2 regions of the Traorella sp. mt218 genome follow, and region 1 is predicted to be linked to the other one. Evidence: a T-box and tRNA genes for the amino acid it is inferred to sense, from the RefSeq annotation. Region 1 holds a T-box; the other holds one or more tRNA genes.
The links. A T-box is a leader RNA that pairs with one kind of tRNA and senses whether it is charged. The one in region 1 lies ahead of serS (serine--tRNA ligase), so its partner is inferred to be a tRNA-Ser.
Positions count from the first base shown of each region.

Region 2: it has a tRNA-Ser gene. The T-box ahead of serS (serine--tRNA ligase) is inferred to sense a tRNA for this amino acid. The anticodon was not compared.

Region 1 covers NZ_JBVAYM010000004.1:37,867-49,249, forward strand. Annotated here, with positions in the region: gene dnaX (DNA polymerase III subunit gamma/tau) at 1-472, opposite strand, end outside; gene ACZYT3_RS03150 (nucleoside deaminase) at 516-962, opposite strand; RNA gene ffs (signal recognition particle sRNA small type) at 974-1,063, opposite strand; gene ACZYT3_RS03160 (class I SAM-dependent methyltransferase) at 1,158-1,847, opposite strand; gene serS (serine--tRNA ligase) at 1,943-3,226, opposite strand; T-box leader at 3,268-3,473, opposite strand; gene gyrA (DNA gyrase subunit A) at 3,487-5,934, opposite strand; gene gyrB (DNA topoisomerase (ATP-hydrolyzing) subunit B) at 5,950-7,896, opposite strand; gene recF (DNA replication/repair protein RecF) at 7,880-8,989, opposite strand; gene ACZYT3_RS03185 (RNA-binding S4 domain-containing protein) at 8,989-9,192, opposite strand; gene dnaN (DNA polymerase III subunit beta) at 9,372-10,490, opposite strand; gene dnaA (chromosomal replication initiator protein DnaA) at 10,628-11,383, opposite strand, start outside.
Region 2 covers NZ_JBVAYM010000020.1:17,109-28,491, forward strand. Annotated here, with positions in the region: gene ACZYT3_RS09865 (galactose ABC transporter substrate-binding protein) at 1-639, shown strand, start outside; gene ACZYT3_RS09870 (sugar ABC transporter ATP-binding protein) at 698-2,206, shown strand; gene ACZYT3_RS09875 (ABC transporter permease subunit) at 2,219-3,220, shown strand; tRNA gene ACZYT3_RS09880 (tRNA-Ser) at 3,473-3,563, shown strand; tRNA gene ACZYT3_RS09885 (tRNA-Asp) at 3,583-3,658, shown strand; tRNA gene ACZYT3_RS09890 (tRNA-Gly) at 3,660-3,733, shown strand; gene ACZYT3_RS09895 (hypothetical protein) at 4,202-4,669, shown strand; gene ACZYT3_RS09900 (cold-shock protein) at 4,718-4,981, shown strand; gene ACZYT3_RS09905 (ParA family protein) at 5,017-5,877, shown strand; gene ACZYT3_RS09910 (ParB/RepB/Spo0J family partition protein) at 5,874-6,599, shown strand; gene ACZYT3_RS09915 (helix-turn-helix domain-containing protein) at 6,653-6,931, shown strand; gene ACZYT3_RS09920 (hypothetical protein) at 7,020-8,237, shown strand; gene ACZYT3_RS09925 (hypothetical protein) at 8,466-8,600, shown strand; gene ACZYT3_RS09930 (hypothetical protein) at 8,581-8,766, shown strand; gene ACZYT3_RS09935 (hypothetical protein) at 8,756-9,172, shown strand; gene ACZYT3_RS09940 (hypothetical protein) at 9,178-9,378, shown strand; gene ACZYT3_RS09945 (hypothetical protein) at 10,229-10,885, opposite strand; gene ACZYT3_RS09950 (hypothetical protein) at 11,209-11,383, shown strand, end outside.

The DNA.
Region 1 (11,383 bases):
GTTCTGTGGTTGCGAAAATAAAAATTACATGTGCCGGTGGTTCTTCGATCGTTTTTAATAGGGCATTGAAAGCCCCCGAGCTCATCATATGTACTTCATCAATGATATAAACTTTATATTTTCCTTTCAATGGAGCATATTTTACTTTTTCAATCAGATCACGAACCTGATCGACACCATTATTACTGGCAGCATCTATCTCTATGATATCAGGATGATTTCCCTGTTGGATTGCAAGGCAATTATCACATTTTCCGCATGGACGCTTGGTCTTACTTTCACAATTGATCATTTTTGCGAATATTTTCGCAGTACTTGTTTTTCCTGTTCCTCTTGGTCCACAAAAAAGATAAGCATGCGCAATACGATTTTGTTGTACAGCATTCTGAAGTGTTTTGACAATATGCTTTTGTCCTGCGACATCTTCAAAATTCGTTGGTCTATATTTTCGATACAATGCAATATAAGCCATAAAACACCTGCTTTCTGCTTTTTATTATATCATTATCGTTTATCTATTTCATTCTTTTTTGTTTGAAAAAATCCTTTAAAATCTTCGAGCATTCTTCACATTCAAGATAGAGCGTTTCCGGATAATGATTGTATCCTTTCGTTTCATACATTTTCATTACTGATTCAATGGATCCACCCTTAGGGTCCTTGGCACCATAGACTACTTTTTTTATTCTAGACTGCAGTATTGCTCCCGCACACATCGGACACGGTTCAAGAGTCACGTAAAGTTCACAATCATCTAATCTCCAGCTTCCTAGTTTGCGACAAGCTTTTTCGATTGCCAGTATTTCAGCATGAGCAGTTGACATCTGTTTTTTTTCACGCAAGTTATGTGCTCTCGCAATAACTTGATTATCATAAATGATTACTGCACCGATCGGCACCTCATCTTTCTTGAATGCTTTTTCTGCCTCTTTCAAAGCAAGCTCCATGTATCTTTTTTCCATATTTCACCTATAATAAAAGCTACCACACATGACAGCGCCACCTTATGGCTGCTTCGTTCCCGACCTGACCAGGTTCAGTAGTTATCATTGTGATAGCTATGACATTATAACATAACTCTGTTACTTTATACAAGGTAAAAGTTATATCTTTTCAATTCTGTGTTTGTGATCCTTTAACACGTGTATTTATAACTATTATAAAGATGATTCATTATCTTTTTTTACGACAGCAAACATCATCATAGGAAAATCCGGTTCTATGTGTGTGTTACCTTTTTCAATAATGCTCAAGCAGCTAGAATTGATTTCACTAACAAATGTATTAAAATTAACGATCCTGCAAGATGTTTGTGCAATCATCAGTTCTTTCTGTGTTTCAGTATGTATTCTTCTATCTAATTCAAATGCTTCATTGATATCGCTTTTCTTTTCAAATTCACCATTTCCCATCGTACATATAAGAGCAATACCATCATTATCTAAATGGTCATATATGAATTTATAAAATTGATATCTATCTTCATCTAATACAAGCATATGTAAAAGTGCAACTGCATAAATATAATCAAATGTTCCATCTAAATGATCTTTTAAACAATCCAATACTTTAAATTCATTACAATATTTCGAATATTTTTTATGACAGTATTGAATAACTTCTTCTGACACATCCGTTGCGAGAACATGATATCCTTTTTCTAATAAAAAAGCTGCATCTCTTCCTTCACCACAGCCGAGTTCTAAAATATTATCTGTTGGTGAAATATGGTATTCCAAAATTGTATCTGACACGATATTTGAAGGATTATCTGAAGCCCATTGGAGTGAATGATCATGCACCTGCTTATATCTGTCATTGTATGCTTTATAGTATTCTTTATTCATTTTTCCTCCCAGCATATTTCATAATACTAGTTTATCACAGAATAAAATAAAAAGTGAGGATATTCTCTCACTTTTATGATGTTTCACGTGAAACATTATTTCTTTTCAATTTTTGTCTTTCCACCCATATATGGCTGTAAGGCTACCGGAATATTTACTGAACCATCTGCATTCAGATTATTTTCTAAGAATGCAATCAACATACGAGGAGGAGCTACCACCGTATTATTCAATGTGTGGGCAAAATATTTTCCATTTTCACTATTAACACGAATTTGTAGTCTTCTTGCCTGTGCATCTCCTAAATTCGAACAGCTACCTACCTCGAAATATTTCTTTTGTCTTGGCGACCATGCTTCTACATCCACTGATTTTACTTTTAGATCGGCTAAATCACCGGAACAGCATTCAAGGGTTCTCACCGGTATATCAAGGGTTCTGAAAAAATCAACTGTGTTTTGCCATAAACGATCATACCACATGCTTGAATCCTCAGGTTTACATACAACGATCATTTCCTGTTTTTCAAACTGATGGATACGATATACACCTCTTTCCTCTATACCATGAGCTCCTTTTTCTTTTCTGAAGCAAGGTGAATAGGAAGTCAATGTATAAGGAAGATCTTTTTCATCAATGATCGTATCAATAAATTTTCCAATCATTGAATGTTCGCTTGTTCCAATAAGATAGAGATCTTCACCTTCTATCTTATACATCATATTTTCCATCTCAGAAAAGCTCATGACTCCATTTACCACATTGCTGCGAATCATAAATGGCGGAACACAATACGTAAATCCACGATCGATCATAAAATCACGAGCATATGAAATTACAGCACTGTGTAAACGTGCAATATCACCCATCAAGTAATAGAATCCATTACCGGCAACCTTTCTTGCGCTGTCTAAATCGATACCATTGAAACTTTCCATGATCTCAGTATGATAAGGAATTTCAAAATCAGGTACTTTTGGTTCTCCATAACGCTGGACTTCCACGTTTTCACTATCATCTTTGCCGATAGGTACTGAAGGATCGATAATGTTTGGAATGACCATCATGATATTCTTTACTTTTTCTCCCAGCTCCACTTCTTTAGCTTCAAGCTCTTCCAATCTGCCGGCAAATTCTTTTACTTTTTTCTTGACTTCTTCGGCTTCTTCTTTCTTTCCCTGGGCCATCAGTGCACCGATCGTTTTAGATATTTTATTACGTTCAGCTCTCAGATTTTCAGCTTCCTGCTTTGTTTTTCTGTTTTCCTTATCCAATTCGATAACTTCATCTACCAATGGCAGTTTATGATCCTGAAATTTCTTTTTTATATTTTCACGAACTAAATCAGGATTCTCGCGGATCAATTTTATATCGATCATCTTTTTTTCCTCCTCTTTGAATAAAAAAAGAGGTATCGTATTAAAGGGACGATACCTCGTGTTGCCACCCTTTTTGACAAGTAAGATCACTTGTCCTCTCGATAGTTATAACGGAACCACCGTAGCGGAATACTTAATTCCTCCGCTCGCTCCAAGGTTGATTTCAATACCTTTCACTGATAACTTTCACCATCCGTTATCTCTCTGCAAGTTAACAGTATCTACTTATCCTCATCATCGCTTTAAACGAGTATATTTAATCATTCCTGAGAAGAATTGTCAATGGCTTCTTCATTTTCTTCTTCTTTTTCAACGATCGTAACCTTGCTGACAATTGCATCACTATCGCTGAGATTGATCAGACGGACACCCTTTGTATTACGTCCATAGCTTGCAACCTTATCAAGGCTCAAACGAATGATGATACCTTCATTAGTAATGATCATTGCATCCTCATCACCATTGACAGAACGAATTGAAGTAAGCTTACCTGTCTGTTCAGAAACATTGACAGTTAAGACACCCTTTGCCCCACGTTTGCACATACGATAATCAGCAATTGGTGTTTTCTTACCATAACCCTTTTCTGTCACAGATAAAATAGATTCACCTTCAGTTGAAAGAGCCATACCGACAACATCCGAACCATCAACATTCATACCTTTGACTCCGATTGATTTTCTTCCCATAGGACGAACATCTTTTTCTGAGAAGCGAACACATTTACCATTTGTTGCAGCAATCAGGATTTCATCATTTCCGGTTGTACCTTTCACATCAATAAGCTCATCATCTTCATTCAGTACGATGGCAATCTTACCATTCTGACGTATTGACTCAAATTCTGAAACAGGTGTACGTTTGACGATACCTTTCTTTGTCGCAAAGAATAAATATTTCACATCCTCATGTGGTGAATATGCTACCAATGCCTGTACCTTATCATCTTTTTCGATATTTATCAGATTAATGATCGGAATTCCTTTGCTCGTTCTGCTTCCTGATGGCAGCATAAATCCTTTCAAACGGAAAACCTTTCCTTTATTTGTGAAAACCAAAAGATAATCATGTGTTGACATATTCAACAATGTTTCAACAACATCATTTTCATTCATATTTAATCCCTTGACACCTTTACCGCCACGGTTCTGAGTACGATATGTGTTAAGTGGAATACGTTTGATATAGCCTGTCTGTGTCATTGTAACAACAATTTGTTCTTCCGGTATCAACGATTCATCATCAATATATTCAATCGCTGTCATATCGATGCTTGTACGTCTTTCATCGCCATATTTATCTTTGATTTCCAAAAGCTCATCTTTTATGACTTTTAAAATATTTGCCTCACTGGATAATATTTCTTTCAAAGCATCGATCTGCTTGAATAATTCCAATAACTCGTTTTCAATCTTTTCTCTTTCCAGACCGGTCAAACGACGCAATCTCATTTCAAGAATAGCGTTTGCCTGTACCTGAGATAATTGAAATTGATCCATTAAACCGCTGCGGGCTTCATCATCATTTTTTGAAGAACGGATCAAACGAATGACTTCATCAATATGATCCAGCGCAATTTTCAATCCCTCTAAGATATGGACTCTTTTTTGTGCCACATCAAGATCATAGCGTGTTCTTCTTTCAATGATTTCTTTCTGGAAATCAATATATTTACGAATGATATCTAAAAGTCCTAATGTTTTAGGAACACCATGATCAAGCATCAATAAGATGATTCCATAAGAAGTCTGAAAAGAAGTATGTTTATACAACTGATTCAAAATCACTTGTGGATTGGCATCTTTTTTTAATGTGATCGTAATTTTAATACCATCTTTTAAATCAGAATGATAATCAGAGATACCATCAATGATCTTATTATGTACCAGCTCAGCAACCTTATTTTTAAGCTCTGCGGTATTGACACCATAAGGAACTTCATCAATGATTATGACATTACGGCCTTTTTCTTCTTCGATCCGTGCCTTACTGCGTACCGTAATGACCCCACGGCCTGTTTCGTAAGCTTTACGAATGCCGCTGTTGCCAAGAATGATTGCTCCGGTCGGAAAATCCGGTCCCTTGATATATTTCATCATTTCATCAAGACTAATGTCATGATTGTCAATATAAGCTACACATCCATCAATCACTTCACAAAGATTATGTGGAGGAATATTGGTTGCCATACCCACCGCGATTCCGGAGGTTCCATTTACCAAAATATTTGGAAAACGTGAAGGCAAGACCTTTGGTTCTTTTTCACTTTCATCAAAGTTAAGATCAAAATCAACGGTATTTTTATTGATATTGCGTAAAAGCTCTAAAGAGATACGCGACAGACGGGATTCCGTATAACGCATTGCCGCAGCACCATATCCTTCGATATTACCAAAGTTTCCATGGCCATCCACCAGCATATAACGATAACTGAAATCCTGGGCCATTCTTACCATTGCCTCATAAATACTGGAATCTCCATGAGGATGATATTTACCCATGACATCTCCGACGATACGGGCACTCTTTTTATGAGGCTTATCAGGCGTATAACCACTTTCATACATTGAATATAGAATTCTTCTATGAACCGGTTTTAACCCATCTCTTAAATCCGGCAATGCACGTGCCACGATAACGCTCATTGAATATTCAAGAAAGGAATCCTTGACTTCTTTTACAATGTTATTTTTCTCTAATCGATCCATCAAATCCTCCTCCCATTAAATATCAAGATTTGTCACATATGTCGCATTATTTTCAATAAACTGCCGGCGAGGTTCGACTTCCTCACCCATCAGAGTCGTAAATATCTCATCTGCCATGATGGCATCATCAACAGTAATCTGACGTAAGATACGCTTGTTGATATCCATCGTTGTTTCATTCAATTCTTCCGCATCCATTTCACCAAGACCTTTCATACGATTGATCTCATATTTTGTATTTGGTGAAAGCGTCGCAAGATATTCATCTCTTTCAGCTTCATTTAATACATACTTGATCTTTTTACCATGCTTGATGACAAACAGCGGTGGTTGGGCAGCATAAACATGCCCTGCTTCAACGATCGGCTTAAAGAAACGATAGAACAATGTCAACAACAATACACGAATATGACTGCCATCGACATCGGCATCCGTCATGATGATGATCTTATCATAGCGCAGCTTAGACAGATCAAATTCTTCACCGATACCGGTTCCGAAAGCAGTAATGATCGTTCTGATTTCTTCATTTGATAAGGCTCTGTCTAAACGAGCTTTCTCTACATTTAAGATCTTTCCTCTCAATGGAAGGATAGCTTGAGTCATACTGTTTCTTCCCTTGATGGCACTTCCTCCGGCAGAATCACCTTCGACAAGGAATATTTCACATTCACTGGCATCCTTGCTCTTACAATCAGACAATTTGCCATAGAAATTCGTAATATCCAAATCACCCTTACGTCTTGTAAGCTCTCTGGCCTTTTTAGCGGCAAGACGTGCTTTGCTTGCCAATATTGCCTTATCGACGATCGTTCTGGCTGTCGAAGGATTTTCCAAGAAGAAACGCTCCAATTGCTTTCCGAAGATATTCGAAACGATCTTTCTGACCTCTGAATTTCCAAGCTTGGTCTTTGTCTGTCCTTCATATTGCGGATCTGGATGCTTCACCGAAATGATCGCTGTAAGTCCTTCACGAACATCATCGCTGGATAAGGATTCATCCTTCTTCAACATATTGATCTCTCTTGCATAGTTATTGATCACACGTGTTAAGGCAAGACGGAATCCTTCTTCATGAGTACCGCCTTCAACCGTATTGATATTGTTACAGAAGGAGTAAATATTTGGAATATAGCCGTCATTATACTGCATTGCTACTTCACAGAGAACATTCTCATCTTCTCCTTCACAATAAACGATATCTTCATGAAGCGGCTCCTTATTTTTATTCAAATAAGCAACATATTCCTTTATACCGCCGACATATAGATAATCTACCTTTTTATCTTCAGGATCAAATTCAAAATGCATATGTATTCCCTTATTTAAAAAGGCCAACTGACGAATACGCTGATTCAGCGTATCAAAATCATATTCACACGTTTCCTGAAAAATCTCAGGATCTGCCTTGAAGGTAACCAAAGAACCATGTTTTTCAGGATCACACTCACCAATGACATGCAAAGGTGTTTCAACATTGCCGCCATTCACAAACTTGACAAAATATTCCTTGCCTTCATTAAAGACTGAAACTGTCAGCCAGCTGGAAAGTGCATTTACAACAGATGCACCAACACCATGTAGACCACCGGAAACCTTATAAGCGCCTCCGCCAAACTTACCTCCGGCATGTAGGATCGTAAAGATCGTTTCAACTGCACTGATGCCGCTCTTGCTGTTGATACCGACCGGCATTCCTCGTCCATTATCCTCAACTTCAACGACATGATCCTTCGTTACACGAATATGAATATCCGTTGCATACCCCGCTAAAGCTTCATCAATGGAATTGTCTACGATTTCCCACACCAGATGATGCAATCCCTTCTGCGAAGTCGAACCGATATACATGCCCGGTCTTTTACGCACAGCCTCAAGTCCTTCAAGAACCTGAATATCATCTGCCTCATAAGAATGTTCAACCTTAGCCTCTAAATCATAAAGCTCATGTTTTTCTTCCATTTTGATGCTCCTCCTTTATCTTTCCATCCTGTATCACGATCGTTTTGATCGGACGTTGATAATTTTTATCTATTTCTTCAGTAGTAGAAATAAATATTTGTATGTTCTTAGGCAACAAATCCAATAATTTTCGACGCCTTTCCTCATCCAGCTCACTGAATACATCATCCAGCAGCAAAATTGGCTCATCATCAATGATTTTCTCGATCAGTTTGACGATACCTACCTTCAAAGCCAAAAGTATCGTTCTCTTTTGTCCCTGAGAAGCATAATCGTCAGCATCCTTACCATCGATCATCAGCACAAAATCATCTTTATGAATCCCTTTCTCAGTCGTTTTTAAAAAGAGATCACGTTGAAAATTATTCTTGTATATCGTTTTTATTTCCTCCTTCATCTGCGATTCATCCGCAATATGAACAAAGGTTTTATAGACAATAGAAAATTTAGTAGAATCATTTGCCAGCTCATCATAAAATTTTTGAGAAATTTCAGTCAGATCATGAAGAAATTTATATCTTTGCCGCAAAATGATACACTGCAAATCAGCACATTTCTCATCAAGTATGCTTAAATAATCATGATCGATATTTTCTGTTTTGAGATAGGCATTTCGCTGCTTCAAAATTCGATAAAACTCATTCAAGGTAAACATATAAGTCTTAGAACACTTTGAAAGTTCGATATCCATAAACCTTCTTCTGAAGCGCGGCTGTGCCGAGAAAATATTCATATCATTGGGCGAAAAAATAACAGCATTCACAAATCCCACAAAATCACTGACCTTCTTTACAGGATTTCGATACAGATATAAATTTTTTCCTGATTTACTATAAATAGCTGTAAGATCCACTTTTCGATTCTTTTTTATCACTGCCGCATCAATGCGAAAGGCATCATACCCTTCATAGATACAGCTGACATCGTCTACATTTCGATGAGTCTTTGTCGTTGAACAATAATAAATACTTTCAAGCAGATTTGTCTTTCCCTGAGCATTTTTACCTACGATATAATTGATGCCCCTGTCAAACTCAAATGATTGATTCAGATAATTTCGATAATGAACCAAATGTAAATGCGAAATATACATCAGATCAATTCAAACTTCTTTCCTTCAATGACTACAACATCACCGCTGAAAAGCTTTCTTCCCCTACGGTTTTCATGTTCACCGTTAACAGAGATATCCAACATGTTTACCATTCGTTTTGCTTCTCCGCCAGAAGAAATAAAATCCGTAACTTTCAATAACTGACCCAGTGTGATAAATTCTTTATTCAGCTTGATTTCCATTCGTAACTCCTTTATCTCATCTATATAATTATAACATATTTACGCTCTTATTTGGGGAATTTAAAGCAAAAAACAAGAATTATCAAGGATTTATTTCATAATAAAATGCGATTCCTCCGCACATCGGCAAATGAATGCCCAATGAGTTGATCAGAATCGCATCATGGCTTATTTTTTATTTAAGCATATGTTCGTAAAGGAAGGATCAGCTGGATGATCGATGCATCATCCTCACTTTGAACGATAAAAGGTTTCATATCTCCGGAAAAGCTGAAACGAACCTTTCCCTTATTAATGACCTTCAAGGCATCAAATACATATAATCCGTTAAAAGAAATATCAAGATGTTCTCCCTTAAAGACACCGTTTTTCAGATTTTCCTTACTTGAACCCACTTCTTGAGAACGGCTGGACAATAAACATTCCTTTTCATCCAAAGAAAGCTTGATGACACTTACACCGTCATTCTTAATAAAGCTGGCTCTATCGATTGCACTGGTGATTTCCTGGGAATCTATTTCCAGCTCATAAGCGAAGCTGACCGGGATCAGACGATCCGTTTCCGGATATACCCCATCGATCAGCCTTGTCTGGATCAATGTATTTGCAATCACAAACTGTGCTTTCTTGTCACTTACAGCAATCATGACATTCTCATCAAGATCCAAAGTCTTCATGACTTCATTAAGATTTCTTGCCGGTATAGTTATATTAAAATCAAGATCCTGTTCAAGATCAACCGTCTTTTTCGCAAGACGGTAAGAATCAGTAGCCACACAATTCAATCTTGAATGTGAACAGTTAAAATTGACACCTGTCAATACCGGTCTTGTTTCGCTCTTGCTGGTTGCAAAACACGTCTGTGAAATGATTTCCTTCAACAGCTCCGATTTCATATCAAATTTCAAGATCGGGCAGGTAAAATCAATATTTGGATATTCGTTTGCCCTCATACCGTTGATCTTAAATTCACTGGTTTCAGAAATGATTCGGGCACTGGCATTTTCAATCAGTTCAAACTCAATATTTTCAGAATCCATTTTACGAATGATCTCAAGAATATACTTGGCTTCGATAACGATGCTGCCTGTTTCATATATATGTAACGATTCTTCTTCATCCGCTCTTATGATCGTCTTTATAGATATGTCCGAATCGCTTCCTACCAAAACGATACAGTCCGTCTTTACCTCAATCTTGATACCGCTGAAAGCAGGCAGAGGTGAAAAGTTAGAAATAGCTCTTGAAGCAATCAACAAAGCGTTATAGAAGACAGTTTTTGAAATTTTAAAGTTCATGGGAACCTCCTTTTATATATTTTTTATTTAATGAATAATAATAATTAGGACTGTGGAAATGTGGAAAAGTCCGAAATACTCTTATTCCCAGGTACTATTTTACACTATTTTGACTGTGGATAACAGTGGGGAAAGAATCAAATACCCAGTTTCTTTTCAATTTTCATCACAGCACTTGCAAATAATTCTTTTTCTTTGATCAGCTTATTGACTTTTTCATAGCTAGCCATGATCGTAGAATGATCACGTCCACCGAATTCCATGCCGATTTTCGCAAAAGGCATGTCCAGATGTTTACGGCAAAGATAGATGGCAATATGACGGGCATTTGAAATATTTGTCGTCTTCATTTTGCTTTCCAGCTGCGATTTTGTAAGTCCATAAAAATCACAGACGGCCTTTTTTATCTTTGAAACCGTTAATACCCCGGGCGATTTGTTGTTAGGATCATCCTTGAAGGCCATGATTGCGAAATCGAGATCAATGACCTTCGGATTATAGAGGATTGCTTTAAAGATCAGCTTATTAAGATTTCCTTCAAGTTCGCGCACATCATTGGAATAGGTCGTAGCGATATATTCCAGCACGCTTCTTTCAATTAATAATTGCTCATTTCTTTCTTCGATCTTTTTTTCCAGAATCGCTAAGGATGTTTCAAATTCAGGAGAATCGATCCCTACGGACAATCCGGAATTAAATCTTGAAATCAGACGGTTTTCAATACCTTTAAGCTCGCTTGGATGAATATCACTTGTCAAAACGATCTGTTTACCTTTTGAAAAAAGATTATTATAGAGATTAAAGAAGATTTCCTGACTTCTTTCTCCCTGTTTCAAGCGCTGGATATCATCAATCAGGAGATAATCAGCTTCTTCGATGATCCTTTTCACTTC
Region 2 (11,383 bases), on a different contig from region 1:
ATTTTTATTAATCGTGAGCCAAGCGAAGAAGATATGAAAAAATATGAAGGAATGATCAGCTATGTTGGTGCAGATGCCCGGCAGTCCGGCAAGATGCAGGGTGAGTTGATTGCGGAATTGGATAATAAAGGGGATCTGAATGGTGATGGAATTCTTCAGTATGTAATGGTTGTCGGTGATCCTGAAAATGTGGATGCGAAATATCGTACTCAGTATTCCATTGAACAATATCAGGAAGTAAGCGGCAATAAGGTTGAAAAGCTCGATGAGCAGCGTGGTGACTGGGATCAGGCCAAGGGACAGGAAATTGTTGCGAATGCTCTCACTCAGTACGGTGATAAGATCGAAGCTGTCTTCTGTAACAATGATGCGATGGCTTTAGGGGCAGCGCAGGCTATTACGGCTGCCGGAAGAACGGTAGGCAAGGATATTTATCTTGTAGGTGTTGATGCTCTTGCGGAAGCTGTGGATCTGGTATCAACGGATATGATGAGCGGAACGGTCTTAAATGATCATGTCACTCAGGCACATAAGGCTGTCGATGCCGCAATATCTGCTGTTAATGGTGAAAAGCTGTCTGCTTATTACTGGGTAGATTATGTGAAGGTAACTCCTAAGAATGCTTCACAATTCAAGTAAGTCAAAAAGATAATCAGGTGTGCAGCAGCACACCTGATTTTGTGAAAGGGAGCCGAATATGAGTGAAATTTTATTAGAAATGAGAGATGTCAGTAAAACCTTTCCCGGCGTCCAAGCACTGGATCATGTTTCTTTAAAAATAAAAAAAGGGAGTGTCCATGCCTTGATGGGAGAAAACGGTGCCGGTAAATCTACATTGATGAAATGTCTTTTCGGTATTTATAAGATGGATAGCGGGGAGATACTGCTTGAAAACCAGCCTGTCAATATCAAGGACACACAGGAAGCCCTGACATTAGGAATAGCGATGGTTCATCAGGAACTGCAATCCATACCTGAACGAAATATTGCGGAAAATATCTTTTGCGGAAGATATCCGATAAAAAAAGTTGCTTATGTAAAGATGATCGATCATAAAAAAATGATGGAAGATACTGAAAAGCTGCTATCAGAAATCAATCTGAAGCTGTCACCTAAAACTAAGCTGGCAGATTTATCTGTTTCACAACGGCAGTCGGTTGAAATAGCAAAAGCTATTTCATGCAGCGCTAAAGTGGTGATCATGGATGAGCCGACATCTTCTCTAAGCGAACATGAGGTCAAGGCATTATTTGACATCATCCAAAGATTAAAAGAAAACGGAACCTCAATTATATATATATCACATAAGATAGAAGAAATACTGAAAATCGCAGATGAAGTTACGATCATGCGTGACGGTGCCTATGTTGGCAGTTGGCCATCGACTGAACTGACAACCGATAGGATCATTCAAAAAATGGTAGGTCGTGAACTGACAAACCGTTATCCTTTACGTAAAAGTCATCCGCAAGAGGTCATCTTACAGGTTGAAGATCTGACATCCTCAGATCCGAAATCATTTAAAAATATTTCTTTTGAGCTCAGAAAAGGAGAAATATTAGGTATTGGCGGCTTGGTAGGGGCGCAGCGAAGTGAACTGATGGAAGGTATTTTTGGAATGCGAACTATCGCAGGGGGCCAGATCACTTATAAAAATAAAATCTTAAAGGTCAGGCGTCCTCGGGATGCGATATCAAAAGGAATTGCCTTATTGAGCGAAGACCGAAGGGCAATGGGCATCTTTGGTGTCCTTTCTATTTTTGACAATGTTACGGTAGCTTCTTTAGATCATCATTTGATTTTAAAAACGATATTGAATAAAAAAAGCTTAAATGAAGTAGTACATGAAAGCATAGATAAAATGAGCATCAAAGCGCCATCTGCCAAATCACTCATTCAAAATCTTTCAGGCGGCAATCAGCAAAAGGTCATTATCAGCCGCTGGCTGGCCAATGGTCCCGATATTCTGATTCTTGATGAATCGACAAGAGGGATTGATGTTGGCGCTAAATATGAAATCTATACAATTATGGAAGATTTGGTGGCACAGGGAAAATCAATTATCATGATTTCCAGTGAAATGAGCGAGCTGATCGGCATGAGCGATCGTATTCTGGTCATGTGTGAAGGAAGAACCTCGGGTCTGCTTGATGCCGCGATGGTTACGCAGGAAAATATCATGATGCTTGCGACTAAGTACATGTAAGGGAGCAGAAAGATGAATATAGAAAAAAAGAGCCTCATCCATTTTATGAGCAATAATGCCATTACCTTGCTTTTGATTCTGTTGGTCGTATATGTTGGAATCACACAAGCCGGATTTCTCAGCGGTCCGAATTTCAATAATATCATGACCAATGTCGTTCCTCGTTTTATTATCGCCTTAGGTGTCAGCAGCTGTTTGATTACCAAAGGTACCGATCTTTCGGCTGGAAGAATGGTAGGGCTGGGTGGTGTCATTGCCTGTACCTTTCTTCAAAGAGCAGATTATGCGGATCGCTTTTTTCCACAATTGGCACAATATCCGTTATTGGCAGTCTTATTACTTGTCATACTGGCGACAGCCTTCTTTGGCTTGTTGAATGGTATGGTCATTTCTATATTAAAGGTACCGCCGTTTCTGGCAACATTAGGAATGCAAACGATCGTATATGGTATCAATCTTGTCTATTCAGGAGCTGATCCGATCGGCGGTTTAAGAAAGGATTATACCTCACTTGCGACCGGAGAATTATTTTCAATCGGTGGTTTCAGCTTTAAATATCTTTTTCTGATCGGTATCCTATTAGGTATCCTTTTCTGGTTTCTTTATAATAAGACGCGTTACGGTAAATATATGTATGCCATTGGCGGAAATGAAAATGCCGCAGAAGTATCAGGTGTCAATGTCACCTTATCAAAAATTAAGATCTATACGGTAGCTGGCATCATGTATGGTATTGCCGGATTCCTGCTGGCCGCCAAATCAGGTGGAGCGTCGGTCAATCTGGGATTGAGTTATGAATTGGAAGCCATTGCCGCTTGTACGATCGGAGGCGTATCAACAACAGGAGGAGTAGGAAAAGTATCCGGTATCTTATTAGGTGTATTAGTCTTTGAGCTTTTAAAGACCTCGATGCAGTTTCTTAAAATTGATACATCTTATCAGTTTATCGTCCAAGGAGCCGTGATTATCATTGCTGTTGCCTTAGATATCAGAAAGTATCTGGCGAAAAAATAGAGCTCTATCGCAGAAGAAAAAACAATAAATGGGAATCGGTGATGAATGGCATCGGTTCCTGTTTGTTCAGGACTCTTTTCCTTTGAATAGTTGCCATAGCTCCTATTAAGAATAGAAAAATGCAGTATTCACTATTTTGAAACAGAAAGTGTTGATAGGCCGTACATTTCATTTTTATTTTTTATTAAATTATATCTTGTCAAATGAAATCGTTTATGGTATTATACTTAAGCATGAACGAGTTCAAGCACTGCAGAAGTACTCAAGTGGTTGAAGAGGTGCCCCTGCTAAGGGTATAGGCCGGGAAACTGGTGCGAGGGTTCAAATCCCTCCTTCTGCGCCATTTCAAATTCATGCGATATGGTCTAGTGGTGTAGTGGTTAACATGCCTCCCTGTCACGGAGGAGATCGTGGGTTCGAGTCCCATCTAGACCGCCATGCAGATGTAGTTTAATGGTAGAACACAACCTTGCCAAGGTTGATACGGGGGTTCGATTCCCCTCATCTGCTCCATTCCAGAAAGAAAAGCTAATTCGTCCCGTGAATTAGCTTTATTTTTATATCTTCTCCGAACTTTTTGAAACTGTTCGATAGTCTGTGTCAGTTGTTTTTGCAAAGAGTATTTTGCTCTTTGATAACTGAATACGGGCTGTGGAACTTCCCAAGAGCAAATAGCGAGAATACCGTACGCCGTGACTTATTATTTTAAAAAATAATAGCGATCAATATGTGTACGCGATGACAGGCTATTGGATATAATGGTACTTGACGTTAACTGAGTCGCCCGACCAAGCGGGCTGGTGAAATTCCAATGATGCACGATATGCTATCCATAGTCTAAGGTGATGACAACACTATAAACACAAATTTAAAAAACTTGATAGTAGATTAAAGCTGCCTATCCTTATATTTATATATGGGTTATTTATAGGCAGCTTTTGTGTATCTATCAATAGAAAGTAAAGTGGGGTGGTTGTCGCAATGTTGAAAACAGGAATAATTACATACTGGGATATGAAAAAAAATCTTGGTATCGTTCTCGATTCTAAAAGTACAAAAGAAGAAAAAATAAATTATTTCTTTAATCGCCAATCATTCAAAAGCGGGGCCATCAGCCAAATTGAAGAAGGTGCTGCTGTAGCATTTGATAGTATAAAAAGAGAAAGAGGATTTCTTATTATCAAAGATGCAACACTGATCAGTCACGAGGGCAGTGTTGCCTACTATGATCCATGTACATTTAAAGGATGGATTATCCCAAAAAATGATCCAAGAGTGACACTGCGGTTTTCAGCCAAAAGAATTGATGATAAATTAAAAGGATACTTTCTAAAAGGAATGCGAGTATTCTATCAATTCGATATTCAAAATCAAAGAATCTATGCAGTCAACGTCAGTTTTTCCCTTGATGACCTGAAACAGCGAAATTTTAAAATTGAACAAATGTAGCAATGACAACCAGTTATGGTTGTTTTTTTATTAGAAGGAGGTGGCATTATGCTGGATGAAAAAATAAAGACCGGCACAGACGAGAGCGGTGTTGTCGTCATGTGGAACTCAAAAAAGGGATATGGTTTCATTCGACCTGATGCTGGAGAACTGGAGGACATTTTTGTTCATTACACAGATATCTGTGAAACCGAAACAAAAAACCTGTTCATAGGACAAAAAGTTTATTTCAGACGTGAATCTTCAGATAAAGGTTCAAAAGCGGTACATGTGAAGTATGAAAAATACAGATACAGAAGATATGGCGAGTAAGTGGTTATCGATGCCACAAAGGAGGTAAAAAGGTCATGAAAAAGATTATGGTTTACAGTATCAAAGGCGGAACAGGAAAAACAACTCAGGCAAAAACGCTCAGCAAAGGTTTCGCCATGCGTGGAAAAAGAGTTCTTGAGATCGATCTCGATCCGCAAGGCAATAGCACAAAATCATTCACCCAGGTTCCGAACGACATCAAAAGTCTAACCGAAGCAATCAGTGAACTGAATAGTGCCTATTCAAAAGAAAAAGAATTACTTTTTATCAAGCAGTATTCAAAACAGCAGACCGGCGTCTGCCTGAGCGACGTCTTCGATGATCCAAAAAAGATTATTGAAGCTATACGTTCTACAAGATTCAATCATCTTGATGTACTGCCAAGCAATCTGGAACTTTCACAGACAGATACAAAGCTTCGTCTTGAAACAATGAAGCGGCAGGAAAACCGACTGCGAAAAGCATTAAACCATGTACGAGATTGCTACGACCTGGCCGTAATGGACTGCAGTCCGGCCAAATCGTTATTGACTGTCAATGCACTTATGACTGAACCGCTGGTTCTGATTCCAGTCGATTTTAGCGACGATTCACTCCAGGGAATTGCATTGACTCTTCAGGAAATCAACGCACTTAGAGAAGAATATGATGAAATCGCTGATATCGACTATCGAATTCTTCTAACTATGAAAAGCAGCAGAATGAGATCTCATCAAAATACCGAGTCTCTTGTACGTGCCTTTTTTGGAGAAAAAGTGCTGAATACAACGATCCGGTTTCAGGAAAGTCCGATTAACGAAGCCAATGAAAAAGGATTGACAGTATTGGACATCAAAAAAAGCAATATTGCTGAAGACTATGAAATGCTTCTCAGCGAACTGGAGGAAATATTATGAGTACAGAAAATAAAGATGTAGTTGTGGATATGCTGAACCGTTCTTCCAAGAGAAGAAAGAAAATGATGCTTTCGGTAGATGAACTGGTACCTTCTCCGGAAAACAGAAACTATCCAATGATGGATCTGGACGAGCTGGCAGCTTCTTTAAGAATGAACGGACAGGAGCAGCCACTGATCGTAACACCGCGGGAAGACGGTCGCTACGATATCCTTTCCGGCGAAAGACGATACAGAGCTGCTTTAATCAATATCGAACTAGGATATGATCAGTTTGAGGAACTTGAGTGTATCATCAACGATAACGAGCTGTCGCCTCTGGAAAGAAGGATCAAAGTTCGCATTGCCAATGTCCACCGTGATAACATTCCAATAAAAAACAAACTTCTAATCACCAGGGAATGTCTGAATGATTATGAAGAAGCCAAAGCAGCAGGCATGATTCCTTCAGGCACTCTCAAGCGTGACTGGATATCTCAGCAGACGGGATTCAGTCCCCGCAGTGTCCAGGATTATATGAATATTCTAGCTAGTGCAACCAAAGAAAAAATCAAAGAAAAAAAGAAAGAAGAACCAGATCCGTTTCTGACAGCTGTACAGGAAAACATTATGACTAAGCTACAAACCAAAGTAACAGTAAAACCAAAAAAGCTGACAATTTCCTATACAGACACAGAAGATCTGAACAGAATACTGGAACTTCTTAATCTTATCGAAGAATAGAAGGGCTTCTGCTGCCCTTCTATATTCATATTATTATAAGGAGAGCGATATAAGTGAAAACCAATAATAAATCCGCAGTAAGAAGGGGCTGTACAAAGCCGGAGGCAGGCATTAAATTTGCACAAATATTAAAACGGCGCGGTATTACTGCAGAACAGTGGGCAGAACGGCTAGGAGAGCCTATTGTATATATTAAACTTTTCCTGGCAGGAAAAAAATGTGTCCAGTTCAAGACACTGGTCCGTTTTTGCGATGATCTTAACATTCAGATCATGGAATTCAACAATGATATCATCTATGAAAGGATGGCAGAACAGGATATGAATCTGTGATTCTTTTCGGTTTTATCAAATTTGAAATTCGTATATATAAGCAAGGCGGTGCCAAAGATGCGTATTTAAAGGAAGCGAGGGTATATGAGTGAAGAACGTAATGACTTATGATGTCGATTCATTGATCGGGAGCTTTATAGATAAAGAAAATAAAGATATATATAAATTCAGAAAAAGCGTCTTAGGAGCTTACAACCAAAACAAAGTGGATCTTATAGAGGATGAAAGCAGAAATGAAAGCAATGTCTTTATCGAATTTAATCGGCTGCATAAGGATGAATGGATGGACATCATAAATGAAGAAAGAATTTATATGATTGAACATCTTCCCGAACTGAATGGAAGAAAAATGATAAAAAATGAATTCTTCACCCTATATAATGACTTTATGGAAAAGAATACCTATAATTTCAGCACAGAAAAGCGAAAGATGGTATATGCAATCAGTATCCGTGTCCTGTATCCGAACTGCATCCGTGAAGAAAAAACAGAATCAAGTTTTATTGCCTCTCTGATAGAGGAATTCGCATATACAACAGCTGATCTTCCCTACCTTGTATATAATGAGCATCGAGGAAAGGCAAAATATGCAGTGATCCTTCTTATAGAAAGAGAATTTGAGAAAAAAGAAGAATGGCAGAAATATAAAAAAGATCTTGTCATCGATATAAGAACAGGATGCTGGGCAAGCAGAAACTGCCCCAATGACTATAAAAAGGTAATTGCCAGAAAAGGCGATTATAAAAAAGACAAGGATGGCAACAGGATCCCAGTAATGGCCAACTTTTCCAGATGCCAGCGTATCTTCAGATGGGCAGACGGAACAAAAGCAGGAAGAGATACATTTAATGAATTTATCATGATCCTGAAGAGAAAGGTCATCAACGCCTGCATTCGAGTTTCAAGAAAGAAACCATTTAAAGGAAAAGTGCTTCCAAAGCGCATCTGCAAGAAAGAATATAATAACTTTGCGAAAAGAAGACTGGCAATGATGAACTTTGCCAAGAGTACGATTCAGAAAACTACAAATGTGATCTTATCTTATGAATATGGATACTGTCGGCATCTGGAACCCTATAATCCAGCGAAAAATACAGTATTCATAAAAACAAAGGCATATAAAGAGGTTGAAAGTGTATTTGAAAAATACCGCACACGATTCAATAAAAAGGAATTTCATGACAATAACGATGAAGTGCGTAAAATAGATCCATTCCATCAGCGTGTTGATCAGTTTGAACACAATATATATCTTCTTCTGCAGATGTTTTTCACCGAAATAAACCAAATTGAGCTTTCTCAATAAAATATTCAGTTAGCCTGGTCATTTCCCAGGTTTTATTTTTAACCTAATCGCCATGAAAAAGAAGTATGGAATATCGCAACCAAGTCAGTCATCAAGCGTTGCCCTACGGCGTCTCGCACTAAAGTGCTTGCCGCTTGACTTCCCTTCTTGGCTGCTATTCGAAGAAAGTGTAAGGTACATGAGCCTTACAGAGTTCGTGGTTACCATGCCACAAAGGAGGAAATTTTTATGATTAATATTGTAATTGATTTTAAGTATCTGATAGCTTTTATCGCCATTTTTGCACTGATAAAAGTCATTCTAAATGATACCAACTGGACCAATCTAATGAAGGAAAACAGATATGACAAAGCACAGATTTAAAGAGAAATGTGATATTTGTGGTTCCTGGAGCCACGAATACGAGTCTTATAAAGGAAAGATGATCGTCTGCTGCCGATGCATGGAAGAACATCATGGAAAATTTGAATTAGATGAACCACAGCAGCTAAATATTTATGAAATGGAGGAGTTGAAAAATGAAACTTAACTTTCTAGATGAAGGGCATGAAGAAAGATATATCAAAATTTGTGAGAAAAACGCTAAATGCTTGAATGATCGAGAATATATGACAGCAGCCTATATGCTTTCTATTAGTCAGCAGGTATTTGATAAAGCTATTAGTTATTTCTCTGATAAAGGGATTTATTTTGATGATCTCTATATGAATCAGGACTTAACACCCGCTATCTGCTTCTACATTCAAGTAACAGACTCCCTATTCAGATGGAAGGAAATTCAGCTAAATTTGTCGGATATAAATCGTTTAGATTATCCACATCTGTTTGGGGTATTCAACGGAATAAAAATTTATACAGATTATGATCATAGAAAAAAAGGTTATGAAAACTTCCAGAAAATGATAGAAACAATTCAATCGAAAGAAAAGAGGTAAACAACGTGAAAAATGAGGATATCATCAGGAAAATAAAGAAACTGATAGCAATTGTCGGCGTTCCTGAATCTGTAAACCAATTCTATGATTCAAGAACAACAAAGGTCCAGTCTAATTTTCAAAATAAAAACCATGAAGGCTACGCTCTTAGATATGCACACGGAACAGAATACAAAGTCAATAGAAAAGATTTAATTGAATGGTAAATTTTATGATGAAGATTTATACAAAAATAAAAGAATCCAATATATTTGAAATACAGATGCAAAAACATTAATAAGAAACGATGGGCATTGGCTGTCGGTTCCTTTCCGAATCTCATTTGCCGGCAACCATGTAAGTCCCAAATTATATAAGGGACGCTAGTAAAGACTAGATCCCTTTCCTAGAAACATGTGAGCATTGCTTGTTTGACAATTTTCAATCATTCCATTTTCGCCTAATTCTCAGTCAAGTAAATCTCACACTTGTCAGGAGATGCTAGTGCTTAAAAGTATTGGCATCTCCATCCTCAATTAATTTGCAGCTGGCATTGGCTGTCGGTTCCTTTCCATAAAATTCATTGCCGACAGTCATGTAAGTCCAGTATTCATTATTGGAACGTAGGTTATTTAGGTAACCTGCTGTTCCTACCCTAAAAATCATAGGGATGACAGTTTTCATTGCAATGAAATTCTAGCATCCTTTGTTAAATATAAAATGGAGAAATATCAATAATGAATTATAAAGAAAATTACGAATACACAGAAAAAAGATAACTTATATTATCTATGATTAAATTTTACTTTACGTTTATTGTATCTATTATTTTTATCTGTCTAGATATATTTTACTTAATTTTATTATTAAATGAAATTTTGAAAGATAAAAATGCTCTTATATTTCTGATAGAGTCAAAATATCTGTACTACTGGTCATTAGGATTTATTTTTATTTTTGTTCCGATTTTATGTGACGAAACTAATCCTTTTATAAGTTTATTGTTAAAATTAGGATTATTTTTAACACTTTTAATTCCCGCTTATTATATCGTAAGTTAGTCATAAAAAGTAATCATTACTCAAACAGATAACTTATCGTATATGATGCTGTTATAAAGCAGACAATCCAAATTAAACTAAGTATTAGTAGAAACTCCATAGGCATGAAACTTGTTATTGATTCAGATGCTAAAACACAAGTGATAAAGTACCAACAACAAGCAGAAATTTTAGATAATTTACATTTATAGCTTTTTGTTGGATAGCCAAGTTTCCTTCTTAATTTATTTATAGTTGAATTTACATATCTTTTAAAAAAATAATAGTTCATTCCTCTAAAAATAATAAATACTGTCTTTAATACTATATGTGTATTTGGTTTATATGGTACACAGTTCATTAGAGTAATATATAAATGTGGATCAACATATAAATCCATGTACGGATTTTGTAGAAAAAGATACATGTTATTAAGGTGCCTGTATCTATTTTCAATAAATTTTTCTTTTAATTTTTTTTGCTCAGTTTTATCTTTTACTGATAAATAGTTAGGCTTAGTATTGATTATTTCTTTGAGAGGCAAATAGACATTAAATAACATTTTTTTCTGAATTTCTTTATCTTCATTTTTAAAATAAACATAAAGACTGTTCAACGCCCAAGCTAAAAAAGGAATAACTGCTGATTGTATCAATATTTTAAATAATTCAAATAAGTTTTCATTCGTAAACATACTATATTCTCCCCATCCTCGGTGTGTTTTATATGACACATTTTACCACAAGAAAGGACTGAATTCCATGTATCTTCAAACAAATCTGAATCATCTCAGAAATCTCTACAATCTAAGCTTCAGACAGTTAGGAAAAGAAGCTAAAGTTAATTTCAAAAATATTTACAATCTTGAAACAGGTTTAACCGATATTGATAAGATTACTTTCGGAACAATTTACAGACTTGCTTCATATTTCAATATAAGTCTTGATGACTTTGTATTCAAGGATTTATCACAAACTGATAAAGTGTCACTGGGTGACACAGAAAGGAAAATAAATAATGATCAAGAAAAAAGTAACTCATAAAGGATTCACAATTTATGAAATAGATTCCTTAAATCAGCGAATGCTGCAAAGGGTCGGACTCTTTGGCAATAAATGTGACTTTTGTAACAAGAAGTTACCGGTGGGTGTCATTTATATTCCTGTCCTGCATTATGGATGCTGTACAGAAT